3 regions of the Halomonas sp. ATBC28 genome follow, and region 2 is predicted to be linked to each of the others. Evidence: riboswitches for the same ligand, from Rfam matches in the RefSeq annotation. Region 2 holds a riboswitch; each other region holds the start of a gene.

Evidence for each region. A riboswitch is a leader RNA that binds a small molecule or an ion and turns the genes downstream of it on or off. The one in region 2 is predicted to bind thiamine pyrophosphate.
Region 1: linked by a shared signal. The riboswitch ahead of thiM (hydroxyethylthiazole kinase) and the one ahead of E0L35_RS18715 (sodium:solute symporter) in region 2 are both predicted to bind thiamine pyrophosphate.
Region 3: linked by a shared signal. The riboswitch ahead of tenA (thiaminase II) and the one ahead of E0L35_RS18715 (sodium:solute symporter) in region 2 are both predicted to bind thiamine pyrophosphate.

What each region holds. Positions count from the first base shown of each region.
Region 1 is NZ_VCQL01000007.1:68,192-70,457, reverse strand. It holds gene gloA (lactoylglutathione lyase) at 1-519, opposite strand, end outside; gene E0L35_RS09595 (hypothetical protein) at 764-1,108, shown strand; TPP riboswitch at 1,163-1,261, shown strand; gene thiM (hydroxyethylthiazole kinase) at 1,285-2,094, shown strand; gene thiE (thiamine phosphate synthase) at 2,084-2,266, shown strand, end outside.
Region 2 is NZ_VCQL01000017.1:88,076-90,341, forward strand. It holds gene E0L35_RS18710 (peroxidase-related enzyme) at 99-680, shown strand; TPP riboswitch at 805-910, shown strand; gene E0L35_RS18715 (sodium:solute symporter) at 900-2,266, shown strand, end outside.
Region 3 is NZ_VCQL01000005.1:71,379-73,644, reverse strand. It holds gene E0L35_RS06850 (sulfurtransferase) at 1-491, opposite strand, end outside; TPP riboswitch at 790-951, shown strand; gene tenA (thiaminase II) at 1,029-1,712, shown strand; gene thiC (phosphomethylpyrimidine synthase ThiC) at 1,744-2,266, shown strand, end outside.

The sequences.
Region 1 (2,266 bases), on a different contig from region 2:
CACCATCAGGTCTGCCTGAATCACTTCGATCCAGTAGCCGTCCGGGTCTTTAACGAAGATAACATCTTTCATCTTGCCCTGATCGGAGCGTTTGACGAAGGTGACGTCATGCTCGTCGAACCACGCCTGGGCCGCTGCCAAATCCGGTACGTTGAAGCAGATATGCCCAAAGCCCTGGGGTTCGGCATTGCCATCGTGATAGGCGAAATCTTCCTGGTCTTCAGTCCCCCAGTTGTGGGTCAGCTCCAGCAGCCCTTTCTGGCTAAACGTCCAGGCGGTACGCGCTTGTGCATCGTCCGGAACGCTGTCGCTGGGTTCCAGGTTGGCCAGGAAGTAGAGCGAGAACTGCATCTCTTCGAAATCCAGCCGCCGCATCACCTGCATACCAAACACTTTTGAGTAGAACGCCAATGCCTGCTCAGGGTCTTTCACCCGCAGCATGGTGTGGTTTAAACGAAACCCTTGAGTTTGGGGCGGCGTAGCCACGACGCCGGGATGCTGCTCGCCTTGAAAACTCATTTTGCTCTCCTATCGCTGATGTTGATCATTGAATCCATTGAGCTTCACGTACCGCTTACCATGGGGGCTTTATGGCCATAATAACAGCCCTTACAAGCACGTAGGCAGTGTCGTATCGAGGTGCCGATAAGCGCACTGGCAATACTAAACAAAAACCCTACACTTATTCTTCATAAGCTTTACAAAAAGCAGTTCCCGCAACATGAGTGATGCCCCACCTTTGAGGCGTCTACAGGAGTTTTCCATGAGTGCGATCGATATGACGCTGGGTGACCACCTGACGCTAAAACAGCTTTCCAATGCGCTTCACAACGGTTTTTCGCCGATTGTTGAAGTCGAGTCGATGGATGGAATCTACAAAGTGCGTTTTCACCATGCTAACGGCGTGTCTGAGCTGAGCGATAACAAGGGCCACGTCAGTACTTTTCTGGGCACGGGCGAAATCCGCGATACCCTGGGCCAACTGGGCTTGACCCACGGCGTGCTAACCTTCGCCGACCAGTGTGGTGACGAGATGATTGGGGTCGAGGGTAAAGCGATGACACCTGATGAAATGCTTACCTACGGTACGCGTATTTCGTTTCGTTAGATTGCTATCGTCCGCATCCGGGGCTTTACAGGGCTACTCCAGGCAAGGATAGTAATCCCTCGACAGGGGCGCCCTCCGTTACGGTTGGGCTGAGAAGCACCCTTTGAACCTGAACCGGATAACACCGGCGTAGGGAGTCGTGGTAACGCTTACCACCTCCCTGCCGGGAGGATGCTATGACCCTACGCCCGCTTGGCGATTACCTTGAGACGCTACGCTCAGTGACACCGCTGGTTCACTGTATGACCAACTATGTGGCCATGAACAGCACTGCCAACCTGCTGTTAGCCACCGGCGCGTCGCCCGCCATGCTGCATGCGCCTGAAGAAGTGGCTGAATTCACGGCTATCTCCGCGGGGCTGTCGATTAATATCGGTACGATCTCTGCCCACTGGGCTGACGCTATGCTCACCGCCACAGCGACTGCCGATCAGCATGCCATTCCCTGGGTATTAGATCCCGTCGCCGTTGGCGCCACGCGCTATCGCCAAACGCTGTGCGCGAAGCTGCTGACCGCTAAACCCAGCGTGATTCGTGGCAATGCGTCTGAAATTCTTGCCCTTAACGGTTTAGCTAGCCAAGGCCGTGGCGTGGACGCCACAGCCGCCACCGACCAAGCCGTGGACGCTGCAATAGCATTAGCGCAAAAACACGGCTGTATTGTCGCGATGACCGGTGAAAGCGACTGGGTGACGGACGGCACACAGCACTACCGCATTAACGGTGGCCATCCTTTGATGCCCCGCGTAACAACGCTTGGCTGTGGGCTGAGCGCGCTAGTGGCGGGATTTGTGGCTGCCAACCGCGATGCCCCACTGGGTGCAACGGTAGCCGCACTGGCCTGCTTTGCGGTCACAGGGGAGCGTGCGGGCAGCCACGCCAACGGGCCTGGTAGTTTTCAAGTGGCGCTACTGGATGCGCTGTATCAACTCACCCCTGACGACCTCACTACTTATGCCCAACTGGAGGCAATCCATGCCGCTTGATCTATCGCTCTACTTGGTCACCGATGCCACGCTCTGCCGAGAGCATGGTTTGGAACAAACGGTTGAGGCAGCGGTAAAAGGCGGTGTCACCATCGTGCAGTTGCGTGACAAGCATGCCAGCGACGAACAGATGATTGCCCAAGCCAAACGGTTAAAAGCGCTTCTGGCGGGC
Region 2 (2,266 bases):
TAGGGCGGCTTAATAAAAGCCTCGTAATTTAGCTTTTTGTTACGCAACCGCTAAGCCGTTTTTATGAGATGGCTAAACTTAACAATAAAGAGGTGAGCATGTCTTCATCATTAAGTCGTTTTAACGTACCTGAAACATTGGATGACCTGCCTGACGATATTCGCAGTACCATTTTGGCCGTTCAGGAGAAAGCGGGTTTTGTGCCCAATGTCTTTTTGATGTTGGCCCATCGCCCTGCGGAGTTTCGGGCTTTCTTTGCTTATCACGATGCGTTGATGGAGCGCGAATCAGATACCCTCACCAAAGCCGAAAAAGAGATGATTGTAGTGGCTACCAGCGCGCGTAATCGCTGCCTATATTGTGTGGTTGCTCACGGGGCACTGGTGCGCATTTACAGTAAAGACCCGCTACTCGCTGACCAAGTGGCGATCAACCATCGGGTGGCGCCGATTAGCGAGCGCCACCGGGTGATGCTCGATTTCGCCATGCACTGTGCCATCGATGTGGGTGAAATGACCGATGAATGGCTTGCCCGCCTGCTGGAAGTAGGCTTTAGCCAAGAGGATTGCTGGGATATAGGCGCGATCGCGGCGTTTTTTGGCTTGTCGAATCGGTTGGTTACCCTGGCAGGTACGCCACCCAATGAGGAGTTCTACCTGATGGGGCGAGTGCCTCGCTAAGAGGCGACCAGCGCCCCTTAACTTTACTAAGCTATGATTTTGATTGAGAATAGTTCTTGAGACAGCGCTTCGAAAAGTACCCAAAAACGTACTTAGAAAAAGCGCTTAGCAAAACACCTACATTCACTGTCGCCAGGGGAGCCCTGCATAAAAGGGCTGAGATGCGGCTACGCAGACCCTGGAACCTGATCCGGTTCGTACCGGCGGAGGAAGTGCGACATGCTTTACCTAACGTTAGCCGTGCTTGGTGCGGCGCTGTGCTGCTTTGCTTACTTAGGCCTCCGGGCTCGCTGGGTGAATGGCCCACTTGATGACTATGTCACCGCCCGTAACTCGCAAACGGCATCTACCCTGGGGCTCTCCTTCCTTGCCTCCGGCATGGGCGCATGGATTCTCTTTGCTCCTCCTGAAATCGGCGCCTTTGTTGGCCCGATGGCCCTGGCAGGCTATGCATTAGGCTCTGCGCTGCCGTTTATCGTCTTAGGACTGTATGGGCCGAAGATTCGCCGGGCGCTGCCCGAGGGGCGCAGCATCGCCGAGTTTGCCGAAGCGTGCTATGGCCCTGGTGTAAGGCGCTGGGTAACGCTGGTATCAATCGCCTATATGGCGTGTTTTTTAGCTGCCGAGCTAACCGCTATTGGCGCCATTACCGCGCTGCTTTCCGATGTGCCCCCCGCACTGGTGATTATTGGCGTGGCGCTTACCACGCTCATCTATACTGCGGCAGGTGGTCTACGGGCCAGCCTTGCCACTGACCGTTGGCAGGCGTGGTTGTTACTGGTACTGCTGTGTGTGGTCGGTGGCATGGCCCTATGGCGGCTTCCCACTATTCCCAACGAGGCTGCGCTTTCTGCCATTCCCATCACCAGTGCGCTCAGCGTAGCGTTAACGCTAGTGATCGCGGTTACCGCGGCCAATCTCTTCCATCAAGGCTATTGGCAGCGCGTGTGGGCCGCTCAAGACGATCAAAGCCTGGGGCGCGGGGCATGGTTAGGTGGCGCAATGACGGTAGTCGTCGTCATGGTGATTGGTGGTCTGGGTGTATTGGCCGCGATGAGTGGTGTGCCATTAGGCGAGCCGCCGATGCCATTTTTTGCCCTGTTAAGTGATGCTCCTGTTTGGCTGACGCTACCCGCCTTGGTATTAGCGGTGACCTTGGTGGCCTCCAGCGTTGATACGCTGCAAAATGGTATTGCCTCGTTGGTGGTCGCGCGCAGCGAGCAGCAGGGCGTATCACTGGTGGCTGCCCGCTGGGTGACAGTGGTAGTAATGGTACCGGTGGTATTAATTGCCTTGCAGGGGTTGTCAGTACTGCGTCTGTTTTTGATTGCCGACCTGCTGTGTGCTGCCATTGTGGTACCTGTGCTGTTGGGCCTGTGGCAACGAATGACGCCACTGGCCGCCATTGTAGGTGGCATCGCGGGGCTGCTGGGTGCCATTCTCCCAGGGTGGTTAAGCCAAGGAAGCTTGGTCGCCGGGATGGTGGCCGCCAGTTTTCCGGGCAGTGTCCCTACCTTGGGGCCATTCGTCGGGGCGTTAATCGCCTCAACGCTGGTGAGTGTGCTGTTAGCCTACTTAACGCTAGC
Region 3 (2,266 bases), on a different contig from region 2:
AGATGCTGGAAAACATAAGCAGCATCTCGAACCAGAGTGTGGTCGAGTTTGCCAACCACGCTGCCATGCTTGGCCGCATCTGCCACCGAAGCAGAATCGACCTCCCGCCCTTCGGCCAACCACAGCGGCAGGCCGCCATCCAGAACAAACACCTGTTTGAGGCCCATAGCCCGCAGAATCCACCAGGCGCGTGGTGCCGAGTAGATCCCCTGATCGTCGTACAACACCACCAGGCTCTCGGGCTCGATGCCCAATCTACGAACCTCCGCAGTGAACTGCTCTTCCGTCGGGAAGGCGTGAGCTTGGGAAGCTCCGGTATCACAAAGCGCTCCTTCCCGGTCGATCCGGAAACTTCCCGGGATCAGCATCGGACGGTCATAAACAATCGGCTCCTTGCCAACGACATTGGCCATGCTAGCGTCGATCAGTACCAAATGTTCGTTATCCAGATTGTCCTGAAGCCAGTCGGTGGTCACAAGGGGGGAAGACATGGCGTTCTCCGGTCTAGGTCGATAGGTAACAGTACACGATCGCGGACGGGCGCCACCAGCAAGTTGACGCTGCCCACATAATCCACAGCATGCTGATCGACGAACGGCAGAGCGCCGGGCGTGTCGAGCGGATCGGGAGCCGTGTTCATATCGCCTTTTTCTTCAGTGATGGCGGCTCTTCCATTGAAGTTCTATCAACTCTAGCTTGACTCTACTCCACTCTTTCACAACCAAGCAAAGCCTAATTCGGCAGCCCCCCCTTGCATCTCCCCCACCCGCCTCCTACACTCCACCCACGAACAGCTTGACGGGGTGCCGGTGATATCCGGCTGAGATGGCGCAGGGCGTAGCAATTAATGCTGCCAAGTGCTGGTCCCGCTGAACCTGATCCGGCTAATGCACTGCTACTTACACAAGTCGCAGCGCGGGTACCGGCGTAGGGATCAAGCGATGGCCACGGCTTCATTTCACGCCTCCCTTAGTGCCATTTCCTCGATCTTTTTCGCCCCCCTCCGGATCATTACCACCGGAGAAGTCATGGGCTACCGCTTTACTGATCTCACCACCGCCTCTCATGAAGATTGGCGCGCCTATATTGAGCACGATTTTGTGTGCCAATTGGGCACTGCCACGCTGCCTGAGGCGTCGTTTCGCCACTATTTAAAGCAGGACTACCTGTTTTTGATTCACTTCGCTCGCGCCTACGCGCTGGCTGCCTGTAAAAGCCCCACCCTTGCCGATCTTCGCCAGGCCCATGAAGGCTTAAAAGCCATTGTGGATGTGGAGTTGGGCCTGCACGTGGGCTTTTGTCAGGAGTGGGGGATTTCCGAGCAGGAGCTGGAAGCGCTCCCCGAAGCCAGGGCCACCCTGGCCTACACCCGCTATGTATTGGATACCGGCAACCGCGGCGATCTGCTCGATCTGCACGTAGCGCTGGCCCCCTGCCTAGTGGGCTATGGCGAAATCGCCAACTGGTTGAACGCCCAGCCCTCTACCCTACGCGGTAGCCAAAACCCTTTTGACGCCTGGATTGCCATGTACGAAGGCGAGGAGTTTCAGGCCGCCATGCAGGCAGAGCTTGAATGGCTCAATACCCGCTTAGCCGATGTCACCCCCGCCCGCTTTGCCGAACTCAGCAAGATCTTCCGCGATGCCACTCGCCTGGAAATCGACTTCTGGCAGATGGGGTTAGCGCTAATAGACCAAGACCTGACAGCTTAATACAGCACAACAACAAACTATGGAGACCGTAATGAGCAAAACCAACCATTTTTTAGCCGAAACCGCACAGGTCGATGCCGCCGCCATTGCGCCGCTTCCCGGCTCACGTAAGGTGTATATCGAAGGTTCGCGCCCGGATATCCGCGTGCCGTTTCGGGAAATTTCGCTGTCGCCCACCAAAACCAGCAGCATTGACGAAGAGAACCCGCCGCTGCTGGTGTACGATACCTCCGGCCCCTATACCGACCCCAATGCACAGGTTGATCTACGCCAGGGCCTGCCCGCCCTGCGCCGCGCCTGGATTGAAGAGCGCAACGACACCGAATTTCTAGCGGGGCCAACATCGGATTACGGCAACCGCCGCGCCAACGACCCGACGCTTGCCCAGCTACGCTTTGATTTAACCCGCACCCCGCGGCGTGCCCTCTCTACAAAAGACGGGCGGCCTGGAAACGTGACCCAGCTGCACTACGCCCGCCAGGGCATTATTACGCCGGAAATGGAGTTCATCGCCCTGCGGGAAAACCAGCGTCGCCAAACGTTAGGTACCGCTG